2 regions of the Shewanella sp. 30m-14 genome follow, and region 2 is predicted to be linked to the other one. Evidence: predicted binding sites of a transcription regulator. Region 2 holds the regulator's gene; the other holds the start of a gene.
The links. Region 2 encodes LexA, which represses DNA repair genes until DNA is damaged. Its sites were predicted from a motif close to TACTGTATNNNNATACAGTA; they were not measured.
Positions count from the first base shown of each region.

Region 1: a site for LexA is predicted at 5,530-5,549, ahead of recG (ATP-dependent DNA helicase RecG). Genes of this name have one in related genera too.

Region 1 is NZ_JBRILW010000008.1:67,113-79,386, reverse strand. Features, by position in the region: gene ACVBIU_RS08110 (hypothetical protein) at 1-92, opposite strand, end outside; gene ACVBIU_RS08105 (acyl carrier protein) at 92-340, opposite strand; gene ACVBIU_RS08100 (phosphopantetheine-binding protein) at 349-603, opposite strand; gene ACVBIU_RS08095 (lysophospholipid acyltransferase family protein) at 600-1,373, opposite strand; gene ACVBIU_RS08090 (beta-ketoacyl synthase chain length factor) at 1,441-2,172, opposite strand; gene ACVBIU_RS08085 (DUF3014 domain-containing protein) at 2,433-3,296, opposite strand; gene recG (ATP-dependent DNA helicase RecG) at 3,438-5,513, opposite strand; gene ACVBIU_RS08075 (calcium/sodium antiporter) at 5,684-6,610, opposite strand; gene ACVBIU_RS08070 (AMP-binding protein) at 6,792-8,447, opposite strand; gene trmH (tRNA (guanosine(18)-2'-O)-methyltransferase TrmH) at 8,753-9,439, opposite strand; gene ACVBIU_RS08060 (RidA family protein) at 9,531-9,914, opposite strand; gene spoT (bifunctional GTP diphosphokinase/guanosine-3',5'-bis pyrophosphate 3'-pyrophosphohydrolase) at 9,954-12,059, opposite strand; gene rpoZ (DNA-directed RNA polymerase subunit omega) at 12,073-12,274, opposite strand, start outside.
Region 2 is NZ_JBRILW010000003.1:34,233-46,506, reverse strand. Features, by position in the region: gene cyoE (heme o synthase) at 1-891, opposite strand, end outside; gene ACVBIU_RS03130 (COX15/CtaA family protein) at 957-1,940, opposite strand; gene ACVBIU_RS03125 (hypothetical protein) at 1,954-2,499, opposite strand; gene ACVBIU_RS03120 (SURF1 family protein) at 2,627-3,364, opposite strand; gene ACVBIU_RS03115 (DUF2909 family protein) at 3,363-3,581, shown strand; gene ACVBIU_RS03110 (cytochrome c oxidase subunit 3) at 3,629-4,510, opposite strand; gene ACVBIU_RS03105 (cytochrome c oxidase assembly protein) at 4,617-5,201, opposite strand; gene ctaD (cytochrome c oxidase subunit I) at 5,204-6,808, opposite strand; gene coxB (cytochrome c oxidase subunit II) at 6,818-8,404, opposite strand; gene ACVBIU_RS03090 (cell division inhibitor SulA) at 8,882-9,406, opposite strand; gene lexA (transcriptional repressor LexA) at 9,403-10,023, opposite strand; gene ACVBIU_RS03080 (LysR family transcriptional regulator) at 10,757-11,668, shown strand; gene ACVBIU_RS03075 (amidohydrolase) at 12,229-12,274, opposite strand, start outside.

The DNA.
Region 1 (12,274 bases), on a different contig from region 2:
GTGCCAGCGGGCAAATAGTGCAAACCAAAATAGACCGCAAGTGGATAAGCGATGACCACTAAGCTTGTCACTATTTGCAAAAAGAGTCGCATTACTCTTTGACTAAGCCTTCGATAGCCGACACGACATCGTTAACGGTTCTCACCGCTTTAAACTCTTCAGGTTTAATTTTTTTACCTGTCATTTGCTGTAGTTTGATCACCAAATCTACGGCATCGATGCTGTCTAGATCGAGCTCTTCATACAAAGAGGCTTCTAAGGTGATATCACTCGCGTCAATTTCAAACTCATCGACTAAAATTTGAGTCAGCATTTCAAGGATCTGTTCACGACTTTGCATAATTTCTCCTACGCTCGCTGTGACTCAATAAAGCTGACTAAGCTGGCAACGCTATAGAAGTGTTGTTTGGTTGCATCAGAATTAGCTTCAATTTTCACATCAAACTGCTTTTTAATTGCTAAGCCAAGTTCTAATGCGTCGATAGAATCGAGCCCTAGGCCTTCACCAAATAGTGGGGCGTCAGAGTCGATATCATCAATACTGACGTCTTCTAAATCGAGACAGTCGATGATCAGTTGTTTTATTTCGTTATCTAAGCTCATAAGTATCTATCTAATTGTTGTTTATAATAGTTTTCTAAGTCACGAGTGAGTTGTCGTGCCATCTTTGCGTCGCCACCTGCATCGGCATCATAACGTAAATAGGGCTGGGTTTCGCCTATTTCCACATGCATGCCAATTGTCCGTCTAGGCAACTGGTACCACTTTTGCTGCTTGCTTAGGCCTACAGTATTGGTTTTTAAAAATACAGGCAACAGATCGCTATGGGTACGCACAGTGATATTGGCGGCCCCACGTGCAAAATCATTAATTTTCTCACCTATTTTGGTGCGTGTGCCTTCCGGAAAGATGATGAGGTTAGTGCCGCGTTCAAGCACTGATTTACAGTCTTGCAGAAGTAACTCCGCACCGCGATTAGGAATATAGCCAGCGCAAGAGACAACGCCGCGTAAAAAGGGGTTACGCCATAGCCCCTGTTTAACGATGCAACCAGCATTAGGCATCAAGCTGATTAACACAACCACATCGACTAATGTTGGATGGTTAGCGGTGACAATGACCCCTTTAGCATTGCTGAGGCGGCTTAAGTCTCCGTGAGTAACCTTGATAACGCCGGCCCAAGTGAGCATTTTGACAAAGCCTTTAAACATGATGTGCACGGCTCTTTGTACGCGCTCAATGCGTTGCTGGCGGCTACCAGGCCAAAATCTAAGTATTGGCAATATGGTCAGTGAACTTAGCAATCCACCAAGACCAAAGGCGATGTAGCAAGCGGTGCCGCCAAGCCAGCGTGGGGCGTAAGCTATGCCCATTAGTTTGGGAGCCAGAGGCTGCTTGTCATTGATGGGCTTATTGGCAGCGGACTTATTCATAAAGGGTTCAGTCACAGCTCAGGTCCCAGTGCCAACCAGACAAATTTCCGCTGATATTGTGTTGAGCTGCCAAACTCGATAGCAATAGAGCAAAGCTGAGTTTGTTGTCGAGTTCAGCTTGTTCATCCAAAGGAGTTAACGTTAGTGTGGCCAGTGCATCTTGTGTGTCGTTAGCTGGGGCTAGCATAAAAGCCACTGCTATGGGCCATTCTGGCTCATGGGCAAATTGGCGATAAACTTCAGGCACAGGCTCGTCAGCATAGACTAATAATAATGGCTCTGGATCTGCATGTAGCTGACCATAGGATTCGATAAATGCTTGGGAAAACGTGTTGCTACCCGCAGCTATAGAGGTCGATTGAGCTTGATTGCCAGTTAAAATACTGAAAATACCGCTGGCAGTATTATGTACCGATTGGCTAAACCCTGTTGGCGATAATGGCGATTGCTCAGCGATATCGTTAAGTAAGCCAATGGTGCGATTAATTTCACCGTGTTGGGAGGCAAAAATGCTACGGCATTGCTCAGCAGGGCAGCATTGGTTTACGGCCTCAAGAATAATTTTGGTGAGTTTGCTCAGACGCCTGCGCTGCATAGCTGGCACATGGGCCAATTTGGGGGCGGCACTGAGTTGTATAGCGTCATCGATGACACCGTGTGGCCAGTTGAGCCAATCTGAAGCGTGTTGATAGTGCGGCGACCATGCGCCCCATGAAAGAATGCTGAACTTCAATTGCATCGCCTCAGATACGAATATCCTTTCGTATTGCCCTGACTAATAAAAAGATAGTTTTGACCGAACAGGATACAAGTGCCTGTTGGCGATCAAAATGTAGCGGTTAAGCTGATTATTCTACATCATAAATGGTGGGCGTAATAAGCCCTTTTATGATACAGCTGTCGCTTGGAGGTAGCTATTGGGTGATAAAATGTTGGAATTGAATAAAAGCCCTGTTAATGCAGGGCTTTTTGATAGGATATAGAAGAGAAAACTTGGCGTTAGCTTAATTGCTTCTGGAGCCGGCGCAGTGCCGACTTCACTTTACGCGCGTTTTCAGGGCCCATACGAATCATCAACTTTTGCGCATTAGGCAAGGCTTCTAGCTTGGGGGCAACAAATTGATAGTTGACGCTAACACCATCTAATTCAATCGGTTGCTCGATAATAGGAGCATCCAACATCACCTCGATAGCTTGCAGCATACGGTCATTAAACGAAGTCTTGCTATAGCCTAGCTCGCTAAATGCTTCACTCAGTAGTGGAGTCATCTCTTTATAGGTTTTAGCTAACTCTTGATCATTTAAGCTTGAAAGGAAGTCAGCGTATAGATCATACCTATGGTAACTATCAGGGTTGATATAGGTCTTATTGGCAATTTCAGATACGGTAAAGCTATTGCTTGGGGCTTGCAGTGGGCTCACTTTACGCGCCAATTCGCCTTGAGCTAAGTTATCTACAAAAACCACAAACTGGCGGACGATGTTGTCTTCAATCAATAGTGGCTCAATTGCCATACCATCAGCAATAGCGGTCACTTTCTGGTGTACATAGCCATCACTGTCAGCTAAAGCGGGTAAAGGCTCGACTTCAGCTACAGGATCAACCTCTGGTAGCTGTACCGCTTCAACTTCAACGACTTCAGGCTCTGGCACAGCTTCGGTTTCTAGTGGCTGATCTGGGATTGGGTCGGGGATCACCACAGGGGCAATAACGAGTGGTTCTTCAATTGGAGCATCACCACTGAGGTAATAGTAGCCACCTGCAGATAGCGCTACAACGACAACGATAGCCAAAATAGCCAGGCCATTGGTGCCAGAGGTCTTTTCCTGTGGCGAAATTCTATCTTCTTGACTGAGTTGCATTGTAACTCCTCTGCACTGGGCAGTGATACGACTAATGATAAAAGTATAGCTTCAATCCATTCTGCAAAAATCCAGGAGATTGTCTATAGTCTGAAGCTCTATTAAGGATATTTAATTTATAAAACTGACTGACATAGCAGCTTATGCTTGTACAAATTGCTCACGATCGCCTAACCAGCGTTCAATAATCGGGTCTACGCTAGCAGGGGCTTGTTGCATAACGTGAACAGCGAGTTTTTGTACATGAGGAATAAATGCCTGATCTCGCATTAGATCGGCAATTTTCATATCGGCGATACCCGTTTGTTTTGTGCCTAGTACCTCACCCGGGCCACGGATCTCTAAATCTTGCTGAGCAATAACAAAGCCATCATTACTCTGTCTGAGCACTCCAATCCTTTTGGTTGCAGTAGCCGATAGCGGCGCCTTATAAAGCAACACGCAGTGGCTGGCAACGGCGCCACGGCCAACACGGCCTCTAAGCTGATGCAGCTGTGCTAAACCTAATCGTTCAGGGTTTTCAATAATCATCAAGCTGGCGTTAGGTACGTCAACACCAACCTCAATCACTGTTGTAGCCACTAATAAATTTAGCTCGCCGGCTTTAAAGTCAGCCATGATCTGCTGTTTCTCGGCAGGCTTCATACGACCATGAACTAAGCCAACCTTTAACTCGGGTAGGGCACGTTTAAGTTCTTCTGCTGTGTCTTCTGCCGCTTGGCATTCGAGCACTTCAGACTCTTCGATTAAGGTGCATACCCAGTAAGTTTGACGCTTGTCGTTAATGGCGGCTTGTCTGACTCGGTCTATCACTTCCTCTCGGCGTTGCTCAGAAATTGCGACGGTTGTAACCGGCGTTCTTCCCGGCGGCAGTTCATCGATAATCGAGGTGTCGAGGTCGGCATAGGCGGTCATGGCTAAAGTTCGCGGAATCGGGGTGGCGGTCATGATCAGCTGGTGCGGATGAAAGCCCTGACTAATTCCTTTTTCGCGCAAACCCAAACGTTGATGTACACCAAATCTATGTTGCTCATCGATAATAATCAGCGCCAGCTTATTGAACACCACTTGCTCTTGGAAAATAGCATGGGTACCAATGACGATGTGGGCATCGCCAGATTCAATATCAGCTAACGATTGCGCTCTGGCCTTACCTTTTAGTTTTCCCGCAAGCCAGCCCACTTTTAGGCCTAAAGGTTCAAACCAACTGGCAAAGTTTAGCGCGTGTTGTTCGGCTAATAGCTCAGTCGGTGCCATCATGGCCACTTGGTACCCGCTTTCTATCGCTTGTAATGCCGCTAAGGCTGCCACCAAGGTTTTACCCGAACCCACATCACCTTGAACGAGGCGCATCATAGGCTCATGCTTAGCTAAGTCTTGGGTTATATCTGCAACTACCCGCTGTTGTGCTCCAGTAGGCTTGAAGGGAAGCGAGGCTAAAAAAGGGTTAAGTAACTGACCTGTGGCATGCATGCTGACCGCTTTGTCACGGTTACTACGTTGACGCAGGCGTAGCATGCTCAAGTTATGGGCCAGCAATTCTTCTTGAATGAGGCGTTGCTGCGCCGGATGGGTGCCTTGCTCCAGCTCAAATAACGACACTTGATTATTAGGTCGATGCAGGATCTGTAATGCTTGCTTTAAATCCAAATTATTTGGCTGCAGGTGAGGCGGGAGTAGTTCTTGTAAGCCGCCATTATCCAGCATGGCAAGTGCTTGCTCAGTCAGCTTAATCCAACTTGCTTGTTTTAAGCCTTCAGTTGTGGGGTAAACCGGCGTCAGTGTATCGCTCAGCTGCAGGTCTTCACCGGGAGATATCACTTTATATTCAGGGTGAATAATCTCGACGCCATGCATACTACGGCGAATTTCGCCGTAAGCACGAATGGTCATGCCGATCTGTAGGCCGTTACGCTGCGCAACTGAGAAATTAAAAAAGCGTAGGGTTAAGCTGCCAGTATCATCGCGCACCGTACAGGTCAGCATGCGCTTACGGCCTTGAATAATTTGGCTTGATTGAATGACGGCTTCGATGGTGCCGTAACTGCCCGGGTAAAGCGAGGCAATGGGGTAGACTTGAGTGCGATCCTCATAGCGCAGCGGCAGATGAAACAACAGATCTTGCACTGTTGTTATGCTCAGCTTAGCTAATCTCTCGGCCATCTTTTTAGCGACGCCCTTAAGCTCTGTGATAGGAACAAGATCGAGTCTTTGCAAACGGTTAACACTCAAACACTGTAAATTTATACATATATTATCAGAGATATCGGTTTACGCAAATCTGCGCGTATGAGTGTCGCGATAACAGTGAAAATAACGCAAAAAAAAGCCTAACTTGCAGATTGCACGTTAGGCCTATTTATTTCAGCATTTGCTGGAAGGGCGAATTATATGGCTTGTAATACTATGTAGCCGATATAGGCGAAGTAACCAGCAATTAATAAGCCTGCTTCGCGGCGCCCAATACGTAAACCTGTGTAGGCAAATGGCAGTAATAGCACGGCTAAGGCAATCATAGCAGCCCAATCCAGGTTACTAATTTCACTGCCGATAATAGGGTGAATAAGCGCTGTCACACCTAGAATACCGAGTACGTTGAAGATATTAGAGCCAACAACATTACCAATGGCGATATCACTCTGGCCTTTAAGTGCTGCCACGATTGAGGTGACAAGCTCAGGCATACTGGTACCAATAGCAACGATAGTTAAGCCGATAATCACTTCGCTGATACCAAACGACTTAGCCATAGCCACCGCGCCATCAACGAATAAAATACCGCCGCCAACAAGCATGCTGATACCGATAACAATAAACAGTACTGACAACATTGGATTTTGCTTGGTATCTTCAACGTCATCAGCAGTTTGTTTTTCAGCCGTGAAATAGCTGAAAGTTAAATAAGCGACAAGTAACGCAAATAAAATTGCGCCGTCCCAGAAGCTTAAACCGCCATCGAGTAATAGGCTCCAAAATAATAGCGAGGCGCCAATCATGATAGGAATATCACGGCGCACCATTTGAGACTCAATCTTAATGGGACGAATAAGCGCTGTAATACCTAAAATAAGACCGATGTTAGCGATGTTTGAGCCAATGACATTACCCAATGCAATGCCACTGTTGCCCGCAATAGCTGACTTTACACTTACAGCAAGTTCAGGCGCACTAGTACCAAAAGCTACAATAGTGAGACCGATAATAAGTGGTGTAAGTCCTAATCTGAGTGCAATTTGGCTTGCACCTCGAACTAAGGCTTCAGCGCCTATTGTTAGAATTAAAAAGCCGCCGAGTATCGACAATAAAATAAACATGGTTAACTCTATAATTTGGGTTTCTTTGAAAGGATGGCAAGAATAGTTTCTTTCAAAAATTGCGCAATCAAAAACTGCTTCTTACTCATTAAATTTAGTTAATTGCTGATTGTTTGTCACAAAAACAAAACGACACACCTTAAAGTGTGTCGTTATGGGTTAATTGGACACCCTGAAAGATCTAGATTTCATCTTCCCAGCAGACTTTACCACCGCGTACACCATCTACTTTTTCACTAAATTTCTTTTCAAGTACATGGCGCTTTATTTTGAGTGTCGGTGTTAATACATCATTTTCAACATCCCAAGGTTCACTCACAATTACAATCGCATCAACAGTCTCATGTGATTCAAGATGGGGGTTAACAGAGTCGACGGTGGCTTTTAATGATGCTCTGACTTCTTCTCGAGGTTGCACATTGGCACCTTCTGAAAGTTGCACTAAAGCGACAGGATGAGGTAAGCCTGAGCCGATAACACAGATCATTTCAACATGTGGGTCTTGTGCCAGTTTGCGCTCGATAGGTACAGGCGCGACATATTTACCTTTCGAGGTTTTAAAGTTGTCTTTAACACGGCCTGTAATGCTGACATTGCCTTCATCATCAATGGTGCACAAGTCACCAGTGTGGAAGAAACCATCTTCATCGAAGCAATTAGCGCTCTCTTCTTCCTGTTTATAATAGCCCTGCATTAGGCCAGGACTCTTAACTAGCAGTTCACCGACATCGGAACACTTGGCTTCACAACCTTCAACTGCGCGACCAACAGAGCCGATTTTACTGGCATCGAATGGGTAGTTAATAATGGAATAGGCGCAGTTTTCTGTCATGCCCCAGGCCTCGCTGATATTGAGGCCAATTTTGTGGTACCACTCAACAAGTGATGGTGGGATGGGGGCAGAGCCTGAGCCAAGTAAATGGCAATGCTCTAAACCTAATCCTTGATGGATTTTACGTTTAACGATGCTACTTAGGATGGGTACTTTAAGCAAAAAGTTAAGCTTACTGTAACCAATTTTGTCGATAATGTTCTTTTGAAATAAGCTCCACAGGCGCGGTACCGAGAAGAATACCGTTGGCCTGGCGCGTTGCACGTCGGCCACAAAGCTATCTAGGCTCTCGACAAAGGCAACGCTGCTGCCAGAATAAAAAGATGAGCCTTCAATGGCAACACGCTCGGTAATGTGCGCCAGTGGTAGATAAGATAGCAATCTATCTTCAACACCGGTTTTAAGATCGCGCACAACTGCGGTGCAGGTCCAGGTGTAGCTAGCGAAGTTTTGAATCGCACCTTTAGGCTTACCGGTTGAGCCAGAAGTGTAGATAATGGTCATCACTTGCTCGGCTGTAGGCAAAGGCGCATCAATTAATGGCTGACCTAAGGTAAGCATTTTATCCCAATGGTACTGCGAGGGCATGGTGTCGTACGGCATGGCTATACGCAGAATATCGCCACCAACGCCCGCTTCTTGGTCGGCCCAATAATCTAGCTTACCGATAAAAATTGCTTTGGCTTCACTGTGCTCAAGGGTGTAGCGAATAGTGTCGGCATTCGCCGTGGGGTAAATTGGTACACTGATATAGCCGCCGTGCATTAGGGCAAGATCGGTAATAAACCATTCGGCACAGTTTTTAGAGAGAACAGCGACTTTATCGCCTGGGTTTAGGCCTAAATGTCTAAGGGCACCGGCGATTTGCTGCATCTTGGTTTGCACATCGCGCCAGGTAAACGTCTTGTATTGACCGTCAATAGGCTGCTTTAGATAAACCTGGTCGCCTTGTTTTTCAACCCAATGTTCAAGCATCTCAATTGGGGTTTTCATAGAAGATTCCATCGCATTTCCATATTGATAATTGTTGATTCCAATTCAACCTGTTGCAGTGTTTTTTGTTTTAATCGTTCGTTTAACAGGCTGCTGCAATATTGAGTATGGCGAAAAATGTGATCTAAGACAAACTTTTTCAAACGGGTGTTACAATTTTGTTGTGGTGGGTTGAGAGTGTTATTTGTAGCGGGTGATTTGAACGTGCGGGTGATTGAGTTGTTAGGAAAACAAAATATCAGCACTTAATATTGATTGGTCTAAGTGCTGCTAATTTTGGTTGAGCCCGAGCTTTAACTTTAGCCTTATGCTTAGTTTTAGTCTGAAGGGGCGCGCATTTTTTGCCACCATTCCTCATCCGCGACAATCTGGCCATCTTCATCTATGGCAGGGTAAGGCAGTTTCTTACGGCGGCAGGCTTTGGCATAAATTGGGTGGCCTTCTTCAAATAGCTTTATTTGACAGTAAGCATCATCAAGTTTGCGTGTACCGTACATACCTGCAGCTGTGCGTTGACGCTGGGCTTCATACATAATAAGCGCTGCAGCTACTGACACATTGAGCGATTGCACCATGCCTATCATAGGGATAATGATATGTTGATCGGCGCTAGCGATGCCTTCAGGGCTCACGCCATCACGTTCATTACCCAAAATGATGGCGGTTGGGCGGGTATAATCAATGTCTCTAAAATCGACGGCCGTATCAGAAAAGGTGGTCGCCAGAATTTGCATCTCTTTACCACGAAAATCATCGACTGCTTGCGCCATACTTTGGTGCACTCGGGTCTTAACCCATTGTTGGCTACCCGATGCGGTATTGCCCGATACGCGCATTTCAAGTTCAGACCACACGGCATGCACTTCATGAATACCCGCAGCGTCTGCGGTACGCAAAACGGCGGCAATGTTATTGCCTTTGTGTACGGTGTCTAAGCATACGGTTAAATCAGGTTGGCGGTTATCAAGCATCTGGTTTATGCGGGCGAAACGTTCAGGACTCATGATGGGCTTCTGTAAAATGCTGTTGGCGATGATAGTTAGCGTTAAATCATAAAAGGGCGCCGTAGCGCCCATTTGGAAGAGTAATAGAAGATTAGATCTCCATGACTCCATCCATTTCAACAAGTGAATCTTTCGGTAATTGCTTAACACCGATTGCGGCACGTGCTGGGTAAGGTTGCTCAAAGTAGCGACCCATAATTTCGTTTACAGTGGCAAAGTTGCTCAAGTCTGTCATAAAGATATTTAGCTTCACGATATCATTGAGCGAACCACCGGCAGCCTCGCAAACAGCAATTAGGTTGTCAAATACTTGAACAACTTGCGCTTCAAACTCACTGCTAACAATTTGCATTGTCTCAGGATTTAGTGGGATCTGGCCTGATAAATAAACCGTGCTACCAACTTTAACTGCTTGAGAGTAAGTGCCAATTGCTTGAGGCGCTTTGTCGGTTGCTATGATGATCTTCTCTGCCATTATCTGTCCTTGTCTTTATTGAGTGCGATGCAGCGTTAATTAACGGTTTCGAGATGTACGTAATACTTCAGGAAGTACTCTAATTCTACGCATAACGTTAGCTAAATGAATACGGTCACGCACAGAAATACGTAAGTTGATGAGGAAAACACGCCCATCACGCTCTTCTGTGGTTAAGTGATGAATATTTGAGCCTTCGGCAGCGACAATCGAAGTGATCTTAGCTAACGCACCTTGGTGGTTAACGATTTCTACACGCAAGTTAGCCTGGTATTCAACACCATCGGCGCTATCCCACTGCACAGGAATGTACTTATCAGGTTCACCTTGATAACCACGAATGTTAGCGCAGCTTTCCATATGAACCACAAGGCCTTTGCCTGGGCTCACGTGGGCAATAACCGCATCACCCGGAATGGGGCGACAACAATTTGCAAACGTGACCAACATGCCATCAGCACCACGAATAGGCATGGTGTGAGCTTCTTTTTGCTCTTCGGTATCAACTCGGTCGCCGCGAAGACGCTGAGCGATAACAATGCTCATGGCATTACCTAACCCAATATCGGCTAGCAATGCATCGAGTGTGTCATGCTTGGTATCTTTAACGACTTTTTCAATTTGCTCTGCTGATAAGCTATCGAGCTTAGTTTCACCTAGCGCATGATTGAGTAAGCGCTTGCCCAGTAAAATAGCATCGTCTTCTTTTAAGCTTTTCAGTAATTGACGGATTTTAGCGCGTGCTTTACCGGTAACCACAAAGTTAAGCCAGGCCGCATTCGGGCGTGCGCCGTTAGCGGTAATTATCTCAACAGTTTGACCGGAGATAAGTGGCTGACTTAATGGGTAAGCCTGGCGGTTTACTTTAGCACCGACACAGGTATTACCTACGTCAGTGTGAACTTCGTAAGCAAAATCGACCGGTGTTGCGCCCACTGGAAGCTCTAAAATACGGCCTTCAGGGGTAAAGACATAAATCTCTTCAGGAAAGAGTTCTGTTTTAAAGTTCTCAACAAATTCAAACGAGGTGCTGGCGCTTTGCTGCAGTTCTAGCAAGCTTTGCATCCACTTACGGGCACGCACTTGAGTGGTCGTGCCTTGCTCTGCTGAACTGCCTTTCTTATACAGCCAGTGAGCCGCGACCCCTTTATCAGCCATTTGGTCCATATCTTCGGTACGAATTTGGATCTCAACTGGCACGCCGTGAGGACCAAAAAGTGAAGTATGTAGCGACTGATAGCCGTTAGCTTTAGGGATAGCGATATAATCTTTGAAGCGACCAGGATGCGGCTTATAAAGGCCGTGCATGGCACCCATCACGCGATAACACGTATCGATTGAGTCTACGATGACTCTAAAGGCATAGATATCCATGACTTCTTGGAATTGCAGCTCTTTATTGCTCATCTTGTTATAGATGGAATAAAGATTTTTTTCGCGACCTTTTACCGCACCTTCAAGACCTGTGTCTTCGAGGCGAGTTTCGATTGCAGCTTCGATACTTTGAATAAGCTCTTTACGGTTACCGCGAGCGGCTTTCACCACCTCTTTGAGTACACGATATCGCATTGGATAGTAGGCTTGGAAACCTAAATCTTCTAACTCACTCTTAATATTATGAATACCAAGACGGTTAGCGATAGGAGCGTAAATTTCGAGAGTTTCTCGGGCAATGCGACGGCGCTTATCAGGCCGTAGTGCACCTAAGGTGCGCATATTGTGGGTTCTATCGGCAAGCTTGATTAAGATGACTCGAATATCTTGGGTCATCGCCATCATCATTTTGCGGAAGTTTTCAGCCTGGGCTTCTTTCTTATCGCGAAACTTTAGCTTATCTAGCTTAGAGACGCCTTCAACCAATTCGGCAATCGACTCACTGAATAGTTCAGCCAGTTCTTCTTTGGTTACCGGGGTGTCTTCGATAGTGTCGTGCAAGAGGGCAGCCATAAGCGTCTCATGATCGAGACGCATATCGGCCAGGATGCGGGCAACCGCAACCGGGTGGGTAATATAAGGTTCGCCACTCGTGCGCATCTGACCTTCATGGGCATCACGCGCCACCTGATAGGCCTGCTTGAGTAATTCTACCTGCTCAGGTTCTAAATAACCTGACGCAGACTCCTTGAGACCTTCAAACAGATACAAGTGACTCTACTCCTTATATGACGTTGTTGCGGCCTTCAGCGATGGCAGCAACAGCAGCAATTTCAGCTGCTTCACGTTCACGAACTGTTTGGCGCTCATCGGCATCCAAAGTATCAGCTGTGACTAAACCTAGCTCGATTTCGCGCAGGGCGATAACCGTTGGCTTGTCGTTCTCTTCATCAACCATAGGGTCTTTACCCTGCACAGCGATTTGG
Region 2 (12,274 bases):
GTGATCAACCAGCAAGGCGATAAACAGTAGCATCAGATGATAGATTGAAAACTTAAATAGCTGCATCGCCATGCCGGGTGCTTCGTGAAACTTAAGTTGCCAAGCTTTATAGATAAAAGCAGCGCTCAGCAATGTTGAACTCACCAAATAAACCGGACCACACATGCCTACTAATACGGGTAATAAGCAGGCGATGGCTAACAAAATTGTATAGAGGAAAATACAGGTTTTTGTGAATTCGACACCATGAGTCACAGGTAACATAGGGATATCGACCTTGGCATATTCGGCTTTACGATGAATGGCTAGCGCCCAAAAATGCGGTGGAGTCCAAGCAAAAATGATGATGACAAGCAGCAGTGCATTACCGTGAAATTCGCCGGTAACCGCAGTCCAGCCAAGTAATGGTGGCATGGCTCCCGCTAAGCCGCCAACCACAATGTTTTGTGGCGTCGCACGCTTTAAGTAGGCGGTATAAACCACGGCATAACCTATCAAACTTGCAAAGGTGAGCCATGCTGTTAATGGGTTAACTAGGGCGTACAGTACGACAAAACCAAGGATCCCAAGGCCAAATGAAAACGTCAGTGCTTTTGCTATCGATACTCGGCCTTTAGGCAGCGGGCGGTTATAGGTACGAGCCATTAAGCCATCAATACGACGATCGATAAGATGATTAAAGGCTGCAGCGGAACCTGCCATCATGCCTATCCCTGCCATGCCCGCAATTAAGGGCGCGATGGGCACAGCGCCTGGTACGGCTAAGCACATGCCGACGAGTACGGTGAGCAACATGAGTGCCACGACTTTAGGTTTGGTCATTTCGTAATAAGCGCGCCATTGAATAAGCGGCGTCGAGTGGTCTTGCTGGAGTGCGATTGGTTTTTGCATTAGTGAAACCTCTCGATATTGTGTTGCGAAATGAAAAGGGCATTATTGGTTGTCATAAAAGGCCCCTATGCTTTGCGCCATAAGGCGTAATTAATAAAAACTAACGTCAGTAGTAATAGTGCAGCGCCGCCATTATGAGAAACCGCGATGCCCAGTGGTAGGTGCAGAACGACGTTGCTGATCCCCAGTGCGACTTGCACAATGACCAAAGCGACTAATAGCCATGCGGTATTACGCATGATGTTTGAGTTAGCGGTGCGAATAAGCTTGAAGGCTAAATACAGCAGCATGACCGCGGTAATCACAGCGCCGATACGATGGGCAACATGAATGGTCATTCTGGCTGAATAGTCTAAAACACCATATTCATAACTGACGTGTTCACCTTGAAATGGCGAAAAGGCTTGAGCAAAGCTCAGATTGTCAACCCAGTTTCCCTCACAAAATGGCAAGGTGGTGCAGGCCAGCGCGGCATAATTTGATGAAGTCCAGCCACCTAAAACAATTTGCAGTAACAAAACTCCAATGCAGATGGCGGCAAAGCCTGCCATCTTTCGTGCAGGAGCATCACCACCAGGGATCCTAAGCGGTTTACTGCGTAGATAAAGTAATAACAGCAGCGAGAACAGTGCAAACCCGCCCAATAGATGTGCCATAACGATAATCGGCATCAGTTTCATCGTCACTGTCCACATGCCGAGCGCAGCTTGGAAGATGATAAGCGCTGCAATAAACATAGGCAGTTTCTTAGGCGTATCCTTAGTCTTAAGGCTGAGGATTAAGATGAGTAATACCAATAAACCCAAGGCACCGGCAATGTAACGGTGGATCATCTCAAGCCATGCTTTATCTGCTTCAACTGTATGTTCTGGAAAGGCTTGTTGCACCTGGTTTAGCTCATGAGTTTGGGTAGGGACTTTGAGCATGCCATAGCAGCCGGGCCAGTCTGGGCAGCCAAGACCAGCATCCGATAGTCGAGTATATGCTCCCATCAGAATCACGCATAAAGTAAACACTAATGTGACTTTCAATAGCGACTTAATCTGCATATCAAACGTCTCCTTAGCCAATCCGTGATAGTTTGAGTAACTTACGTAGGTCAGCCACTAAGGCTTTGCCTTGCATTATTTGTGCTTGATGATCTTCAGCTACTGGGTAGCTCATCACTAAGCTACCTAAGGGATCGACTATCACTAATTCTTGCTGATCAAGCAGCTGGCTAAGTGCTTTAGAGGGGGTTGCGGTTACAAAATCAAAGGCGTCGAGTACAGTCGTATCACTGTGCTCATTAACCAAAATAATGGTATGAACACGGTCTTGATGTCGACCCAGTGCGGTATGACTTTGCTGCAGAATATAGAGCCTATCTTCGCAGACGGCATTACAGTGGCTAGGAAGTAGGTAGAGCAACTGCCATTCATGGGGCAGTGGATTCACCATAGCTAGATTCTGATAGCTGGTATCGGTATCGAGCAATTGCCCCTTATTGGTGGCTCCGCCTTGGTACAGGTCAAAGCTGAGCACCAGTTTTGCCGCTATCACAGGCAGGACAAAAGCCAGTAATAACAGTATCAGTGTTTTTTTGCCGCTTTTTTGGGGGGAGTTCATTCCATCTCCTCTTTATCTTACTAAAATCCATCAAATTTGATGATTAAAATTAAGTCTTCCCATTACGGCTAGGAGCTTAATTTCTAACCTACATCGTCTAACCCTCGTTAGCAATAGAGCAATATGATTACTTGTTATATCGTTGTTTTAACATGCGAAAAAATAAATAGCCCATGATCAATATAAATACGCCTGCCATTGCAAACCACTGTACGGCATAACCTTGATGCTTCTGCGACGATAACGGGATTGGTTGCCACGGATGAGGGTATGGGTTGTCAAGATTACTCGGCTGTAATACGACGCCGGAGAGCGATTGATTAAGTTGTTCAGACAGCTGTGGGATATTGAGATTTTGGATGCGTTTGGGCCAACCAGCTTCAGCCATCAGATCAAAGCTCATCGGGTTAAACTGCTTTTGGTAAACCCGCCCCTCTAGCATTATAGGATTGGTAATCGCTGTTACGTTTGGTAGCTTAGAGCGATCCATACTCGCTGAGATAAAGCCGAGTTCAACTAACAACCATGGCTCTGATGCACTGACCTGCAAAGCTTGTAAGGCAATGTAGCCTACTCTACCCTCATAGACTTGATTATCGAGCAAGAAAACATTGGTTGAGATGGGAGTCACCGCCGTTTTTAGCTTAAACCCTGTTAAAGGCTCATCTTTAGGGAGGCTGAGCAGTTGCGAATAGTTTAATACAGAAGCTGCTTGTCTATCTGTTAGTTGTTGCTGCCAGAGAGCCTTATATTGAGCTCTTTCAAGCTGCCAAAAACCTAACTTGACCAAAATAGAAAACACAATCACAGTAGAAAGCACAATAAATAACCAAGCAAGATTCATCTTAACGCGAGGAAGCGCCATGTCTGCTTTGTTTGTCTTTAAATTAGTTTTCGTACTGCTACTGCTATTCATACTGGTTAATTTAGGTCGAGCCCTATTTATTATGGTGAAAGGAGAAAAGAGTATCCCCATGAGTCAATTCTTAGGTCGCCGAGTCCTCTTTTCTGTACTCGTGGTGCTGTTACTGCTGGTGGCATTAGGGACGGGAGTCATAACACCTAACTCCAGACCCTACTGATGACATTATTGTTTATGTGATCGTATTAATATCGGCAATATGAGTGGTTAAAGCACATAAACAAAGAAAAACAAGCACAGCCAAACCACATCGACAAAGTGCCAATACCAAGCCCCTGCTTGAAAAGCAAAGTGCTTATCTGGGGTAAAGTGCCCTTTAAGCACTCGTAAAAACAACACCATAAGGAATACCGTTCCTAGGGTAACGTGCATGCCATGGAAGCCGGTTAGCAAGAAAAAGGTGTTACCGTAAATGCCTGAATTTAATGTCAGCCCCATTTCTTGGTAGGCATGGACATACTCTTCCACTTGCAAGAATAAGAACGCTACCCCAAGTAAAATGGTTATCGCTAGCCAAACGGTTAACGCGGTACGCTTATTTTTTTCTAACCCTACGTGAGCAAAATGCAATGTTATCGAAGAGGTCAAAAGAATTAAGGTGTTGTAGAGCGGTAGTCCTGTCCAGTCCATCGCTTGGGTCAGGCTGCCATCTGGCGTTGTCAGTAAGGGCCAAGCAGCTTCAAACATTGGCCATAATACTTCATGGGTCATCTCATTATTTGAGGCGCCGCCAAGCCAAGGTATTGCGATAATTCGGGCATAAAATAAGGCGCCAAAAAAAGCTGCAAAGAACATGACTTCAGAAAAGATAAACCAGCTCATTCCTTGCCTAAAGGAGCGATCCATCTGTTTGGAGTAGAGCCCTGCCATAGATTCGGCGATAACGGTTCTAAACCAGCCAAAAATCATGAAAATGATAACCGCAATACCAGCTAGCAAAATATAGCCACCACTGCCGCCTTCTGTTTTTAATTCAGAGACATAGCTTCCAGCACCAAAGGCGATAAGAAATAAACCTATCGCGCCAATAATGGGCCACGCACTTTGCTCTGGTACGTAGTAGTTTTCGTGTTTATGTTCAGTTGTCATTTAGCCGCTCCTTGCCCTGTAACGGCTTTAGCCCCAGTTTTAGTGACTGTGTTAATCACAGCGACGTTTTTATTGCTGGAGTAGTTTTCATCTATATGTTCAGTTGTCATTGTGCAGCTCCTTGCTCCACGACATTACTTGTGGCACTTACTACATAGCCCTTGTCGGTGATGTTGTAGAGGGTATAAGAGAGGGTCAGGGTCGAGATTGAATCCGGCAATTGGGGATCCACAAAAAAGATGAGTGGTAGCTCGGCTGCAGCGTTAGCCTGCAATACCTGCTGATTGAAACAGAAGCATTCCGTCTTATTAAAGTATGCCGCCCCCTGTCCGGGAGAAACAGACGGAATAGCCTGCCCCACAATATGCTCTGCCGATAAATTCGTAGCGACAAAATGAGTACGAATAAGCTCACCGGGATGCACTTGCATGGTATTAACCTGAGGTTTAAATGTCCAAGGCATGTCGCTTTGCACTTGAGACACAAACTCAACCGTTATGGTTCTGTTTTTATCCACTGCGACAGGCTGATAAACACTGGCGGTACTTGCGGGTTTACCGTTAATACCCAATGCGTCGCACAGCACGTCATATAAAGGAACAAGCGCAAAACCAAACCCAAACATGCCCACAGCGCCAATAATTAGCATGGCGAGCAATTTGCGATTGGCGTTACGCTTCATCTCAGTCATCTTTATTTCACCTCTGGCGGGGTGGTAAATGAGTGATATGGCGCAGGGCTAGGAATGGTCCATTCTAATCCTTCGGCGCCTTCCCATGGTTTGGCTGGAGCCTTTTCACCACCACGAATACACTTAATCACTACGGCTAAAAAGATCAGCTGCGAAAGGCCAAATGCGAAGCCGCCGATCGATACAATCTGGTTCACATCAGCGAACTGGATAGCATAATCAGGAATACGCCTTGGCATTCCGGCTAAGCCTAAGAAGTGCATTGGAAAAAACAGCACGTTGACTGAAATTACCGAACACCAGAAGTGCCAGCGCCCTAAGGTTTCGCTGTACATATGGCCGGTCCATTTGGGTAGCCAATAATAGGCCGCTGCCATGATGGAGAATATTGCTCCAGTCACCAATACATAATGAAAATGCGCCACCACAAAGTAGGTATCATGGTATTGGAAGTCAGCAGGAGTGATCGCCAGCATCAGTCCCGAAAAGCCCCCTATGGTGAACAAGATAATAAAGGCCACCGCAAATAACATGGGAGTTTCAAAGGTAATAGAACCTCGCCACATGGTCGCAACCCAGTTAAATACTTTTACGCCTGTCGGCACTGCAATCAGCATGGTGCAATACATAAAGAACAATTCAGCAAATACCGGCATACCCGTAGTAAACATGTGATGCGCCCACACCAGGAACGACAAAACGGCGATACTCGCAGTGGCGTAAACCATCGATGAGTAACCAAATAAGCGCTTACGGCTAAAGGCTGGCACAATTGCCGAGATGATACCGAATGACGGCAAGATCATGATGTACACCTCAGGGTGGCCAAAGAACCAGAAAAGATGCTGGAACATGACAGGATCCCCACCGCCGGCGGCATCAAAAAAGCTAGTGCCGAAGTATTTATCGGTGAGTACCATAGTCACTGTGCCAGCGAGCACAGGCATGACCGCAATAAGTAAAAAGGCGGTAATTAACCAGGTCCAAACAAATAACGGCAGCTTCATCCAAGTCATACCGGGGGCACGCATATTGACGATAGTGACGACCACATTAATCGCGCCCATGATTGAGCTAATCCCCATGATATGAACTGCAAATACAAATAGAGCGGTACTGTCAGGGCTATAGGTTGTCGATAGTGGTGCGTAGAATGTCCAGCCGAAATTGGGGCCGCCACCTTCCATAAAAAGTGAGCTTAACAAAATGGCAAATGCGAAAGGTAGGATCCAAAAGCTCCAGTTATTCATTCGCGGTAGCGCCATATCGGGAGCACCAATCATCATCGGAATTAGCCAGTTAGCTAGGCCTGTAAAGGCCGGCATCACAGCGCCAAATACCATCACTAAACCGTGAACAGTGGTCATCTGGTTAAAGAAGTTGGGTTCGACTAATTGCAATCCGGGCTGAAATAGCTCTGCGCGGATCACCATTGCCATCGCGCCACCGGTTAAAAACATAATAAAACTGAACCAAAGATAGAGGGTGCCAATATCTTTATGGTTAGTGGTTAACAGCCAGCGCATAATACCTTTTGGCGCGCCATGGTGGTGGTCATCATGGCTCACGTCGTTAGCGGCTGGTGAGTCTTGTGTAATTGTGCTCATGTTAATCCCTTACTTTCCGTGACCATCAACATCAGAAGCCTGAACGGCATCACCAGAGTTATTACCCCAGGCATTGCGCTCATAAGTCACCACTGCAGCAAGCTGTTGTGGTGTAAGTAGCGCGCTAAATGACTGCATTGCCGTACCAGGTTTACCATTGATAACAATATCAAGGTGAGCGGCTACAGGGCCTTTGATGATTGGGCTACCCACTAATGATGGGAACGCTGGAGGTAGGCCTGTCCCCGCTGCTTGATGACAAGCCGCGCAGCTAGTCATATAGACTTTTTCCCCCATGGTCAGGAGTTCATTCATGGCTAGGTCACCTAATGGTGCCGTTGTTAGTTCTTTAGTTACCTCGTCATCAGCTTTGGTTTCTGAGGTTGTATCTTGATTAACCTCAGCTTGTGTTGCAGGTGAGGTCGCAGGTATTGCACTTGGAGTCGCTGGGGTTGTATCTACCGATGTTGCTGGCGTGGTCGTATCTGAGCTTACGTCGGCTGCTTGAACAGTGTCGCCTGAGTTATTGCCCCAGGCATTGCGCTCATAAGTCACTACGGCAGCAATTTCAGTTGCAGTTAACTGGCTAGAAAACGCCTGCATAGCAGTGCCCGATTTACCATTTAATACAATATCGATATGCAGCTGAGCAGGCCCTTTAATAAGCGGGCTGCCAATAAGAGAAGGGAATACGCCAGGTAGGCCAGCACCATTAGGCTGGTGGCAGGCAGCGCAACGTGCAAGGTAGACTTGCTCGCCTTGCGCCATTAATTCTTCCATTGTTAGCGTTTGCGATAGGGCAGCCTTTGCTGCCACTTCGGCATTGCTGGCGGCTTGTTGTTGTGCAATCAGCCAAGCATCAAAATCTTCTTCTGATAAAGCTTCAACAACAATAGGCATAAAGCCATGGTCTTTACCGCAGAGCTCGGCACATTGGCCACGATAAGTGCCCGGTTTGTCGATGCGGGTCCAGGCTTCATTAATAAATCCTGGATTAGCATCTTTTTTAACGGCAAATGCGGGTACCCACCAGGAGTGAATAACATCATCTGAAGTCATTAAGAAACGTACTTTACGATTAATCGGTAGTACCAGTGGCTTATCTACCTCTAAAAGGTAGTTTTTACCTTTTGCTTCTTCGCCATCTATCTGCGCTCTGGGGGTAGAAAGCAGACTGAAAAATTCAACATCTTTGTTGAAATAGCTGTAATGCCATTTCCATTGTGAGCCGGTAATCTTGATGGTGAGGTCAGCATTACTTGGATCTTCCATAGCAATCAATGTCTTGGTTGCGGGAATAGCCATAAGTATAAGAATAATAAAAGGTACAACAGTCCAAAGGATCTCGACTTTAGTACTTTCATGAAAGTTGGCGGCGACTGCGCCTTTTGATTTGCGGTGGTTGATCATAGCGTAAATCATGATGCTAAAAACCACGATGCCAATAGCACAGCAGATGTAGAGAATAATCATATGGAGGTTGTAAACCCGCCCACTGATATCCGTAACACCCTCTGTCATATTAAGCGGCATTTCTGATGCAACAAGTACGGGCGAAAATAGCAACGCCAGCACACAATACAACAATTGCTTCACTAGACTTCTCCTCTGTCCACAAGACAAAGAAGAGTCACACAGTAAGTCTCTGCTCTATGTAAACTCTTCAGTTCCCAAAAAAGCAACGATGACTTCAAAGTGCGCGAGTGGCTTGCCTATCGAGTCGCAATTAATGGGATCGCGACACAGGCTATTGTATTCAGTGCTATTCACTGCTGGTGTAACCACGTTGGCACATACGGCTGAAATATATCAGGCCAATCTCAGTCTAAGCTTCAAATTCAGGACTAATCCCAGAGCAAAGACCGACAACTAAATCGCTCGGATATAACAAAATATCGTTGTTATGACTTCCTACACTACTTGGTGTTTAAATATTGATCAAGATCACTTTTTCAATTATTGATAATAAAAAAGCCCTCGAATGAGGGCTTTAGAAAATCGTTTGTACTAGAAGGCGCTTACTAAAACGCACCTCCTAGTCATCATGTATTAGAAAGCGAGGAGATGTTCTGCTTAATGAACAGCACCAAACAGGGAGGCTTGACCAAAAGCACTATCCTGCATATTGATTGAGCGACAAGATTGTTGCTTATTTGTGTTATCAATCGAATGTTCAATGACAATGCCAACAGCGCGAGCGCTTTTGGCAACGATTTGTAGGCGTCGATTGTCACGAGCATCTAAAGAGTTGGTCCAAGTAATCACCGCACTTGAGGTACCGCTTGTTAAGGCTTTTTCCATTGCCCAAAGTGTTTCCACTTCATCTTTAGCATGAACCAGTAAAATGCGGTCCATTCTTACACCCGCAGCTGCTAGCATCTGCTTGTAGCCAATATTCGGCGGGCTAATCAGTACAATCCAGCGACCCTGTTGGCTCAATTGTGAAAGCTGAGCACTGATCTGGTTCAGCTCATCACGCCCTTGAGTTTGGGTCACCATAGTCGTGATGTCATTACTCGTGCTGCTCACCATATTGGTCGATGGCATATCTTGCCACAGTCCAGGGTGACGAGGACTCGTTCCCATTAGTTTGTTCATTGCCAGTCTCCATTACGGATCACACCAACGGCTAAACCTTCAATACTTAAGCTTTGGTTTGCTAGATCCACTTCAATTGGTGAATACTCTTCGTTCTCAGCATGTAAGAAAACTTTGTTACCCTTTTTCTCAAAACGCTTAACGGTAACATCATCTTCAACGCGTGCTACAACCACTTGGCCGTTACGTGCTTGCTGTATTTTGTGTACAGCCAGTAGATCACCTTCTAGTATGCCAATATTCTTCATACTGTCACCACGGACTCTGAGTAAGAAGTCTGCTGATGGCTTGAACATGGCAGGATCGACTTTATAGTGTTGCTCGACATGCTCTTGCGCAAGAATCGGTTCACCTGCAGCAACTTGGCCGATAAGGGGTAAACCTAAATCTGCATCTTCAGTGTCTTCTTGGGTTAACTTAATACCGCGAGACGTGCCCGGCATAATTTCAATGCAGCCTTTTTTAGCTAAGGCTTTTAAATGTTCTTCAGCAGCATTGGCTGACTTAAAACCTAAACGTCTAGCGATCTCGGCACGGGTAGGTGGCATGCCAGTATCAGCAATATTACGTTTAATTAGCTCTAAAATTTCAGCTTGGCGCGGTGTAAGTGGTCTCATGGTTAACCCTGTCTTTCTATACAGTAACTGTTAGTATATACAGTATTTTTTTGAGTGCAAGTAATAACCAGTTATATTGTTTTTTGTGGGATCCAGTTTCAAATGAAATAAATCCAGCGATGTGAAACTCGTTATTGAATAGTGGCTGAAGTTAACTGATATTTTGTCAAACATCAGAACTTACTAAGCTTAGATAAGGCCTCCGGATGGGAATTCGATGAGAGGAGGGACTTTTGAGTGAATATACAGATCAGGCTTCGCTTATTTATGCCCCAAAGTTGGTTGCCCTTCGAATGAAGGTTGATTACATTTTTTGAGTAGTTGCTACGGGGAAGCGAGTTCTCAATTGTCGTTTCACCGTTACCAATCGCCTGCAGCGGGTGCATGTGCAGATACTGCCGTGACACGCAACAAATCCATCCTTGGAAGCTCGGCCATGACGTCCATGTCATGGACGGTCACGGCTGTATCTACACCGGATAATTGGTGCCTTCATTTGGGCCGTGCAGGTTTGATTGCTAGCTTGGAAATGCCCCATTTCTTGTTAGTGCTTCTACTCATTCGTTTTCTGTTCATAATAATTTGCCATATGTGATCTAATGTCAGGCTCTCAATTTAAGTATGAATACATCCGTCTGACGTGATTAACTCAAGATAAGAACGTATAGTGCCTTTAACTGATGATATCGAAAATGAATCATAATTTAGTGCGTACCTGAATTAATATAAGCCTATGAACTCACTACACCTGAAAGCACTCTTATTGGCCGTCGAAACAGGTTCAATATCTGCTGCTGCACGTAAGTTAGGAAAAAAACAACCTCAGGTTAGCCAATGGATTTCTGATCTAGAAATTGATCTTGGCGTTAACTTTTTTGACCGAACTGGTAATAAAACGTCATTAAGTAAAGAGGGGGAACGTTTACTTCCTAGCCTCACACACACCATGAGCCAACTTGATAAGTTTGTTCAAAGTGCCGAAATAATTGCGCAGGGTGAATCAACCGTGCTGACTATCGGGATTGAGAACTACATTCCCGACCTAGCCTTTACTCAGCCTCTAGCATTGACGTTGGATTTTCCCCATTTATGTGTGGAAGTGTATCGCGAAGAAAAACACCAACTGATGCAAGACTTGAACGAAGGCAATGTAGATATCATCATTACTCATGAATCCGACACCCTTCATCATCAGCATTTTGAGTATTGCCGTTTAGGCCATTACAAAGAGTTGTTGGCGTGCAGCCCTGACCATCCCCTCGTGACATTGCCTGTGGTGACCACCATCGATTTAAGCCAATACCGTGAGTTAATTTGGGGAGAGGCGAATAGCAAAAGCAGTCAGCAACATAGAGATGAAAACAGCGATGGGTTTAGTCCTAGCTACGGTTTTTTCTCTGACATTCAGCCACTTGTCGCTATGTTAAAACACAATAAAGGCTTTGCGTTTTTACCTGCAGAATGTGTTAACGCCTATATCGAAAATGGCCAGCTGACCGCCCTAAACTGTGATTTTGAACCTGCAGGCATCGACCGAAGAATTGAGCTGTGTTGGCGCAATGGATTAACGCTGTCTCAACATGGTAGTCAAATAGTAGAGGCCTTCAAAGTAAGCCACCAACTCGTAGACAAGCCTGTCTCTTGAGTTAATTGTCGGGCTTAATTTCATGTTGGGATTGTATTTCAGATTTAGGCTGGGGTTCTGACTCGACCTGAAGATTATATTTTGCTTTAAGCTCTGGAGTAGAAACAGAAGCGGCAATTAGTGCATCCCACTAATCGTATACGTACAAAAATGCGTAAATCGGAAGGATTGCCTAAAGTCGCGGGTCATCCCATACTGTTGAAGTAATTCCAATTCCAGCGACAGCCAAGATGATAAGTTCAGAGATACCAGTAAACAGTAGTAGTTTAGTTAGGTGGGTGAACGTACGTTCAAGTCGGTAAGTAAGCTATGTTTTCTGATAGGTCGCCTCAAAAAGCCCAATAATACCCGTAGCCATCAAAAGCCCTATTACTGCTAATATTGCAGACTGGTTGCCTTGAACCATCTGACGCATACTATCAAAAGTGCAACTAAACAAGATGGGACAATGAATATCAGCAGAAATAGCAGTCTTACTGCCACCTCAATATAAAAATGCTTTTGTTACACTGACCTCCAGCTTAAAAGACGGTGCAGAGCAAGCCCTGCATCCATTTTATTTATTCATCATCTATGTCGAAAACAATATCGCCTTTCAGTACGGTC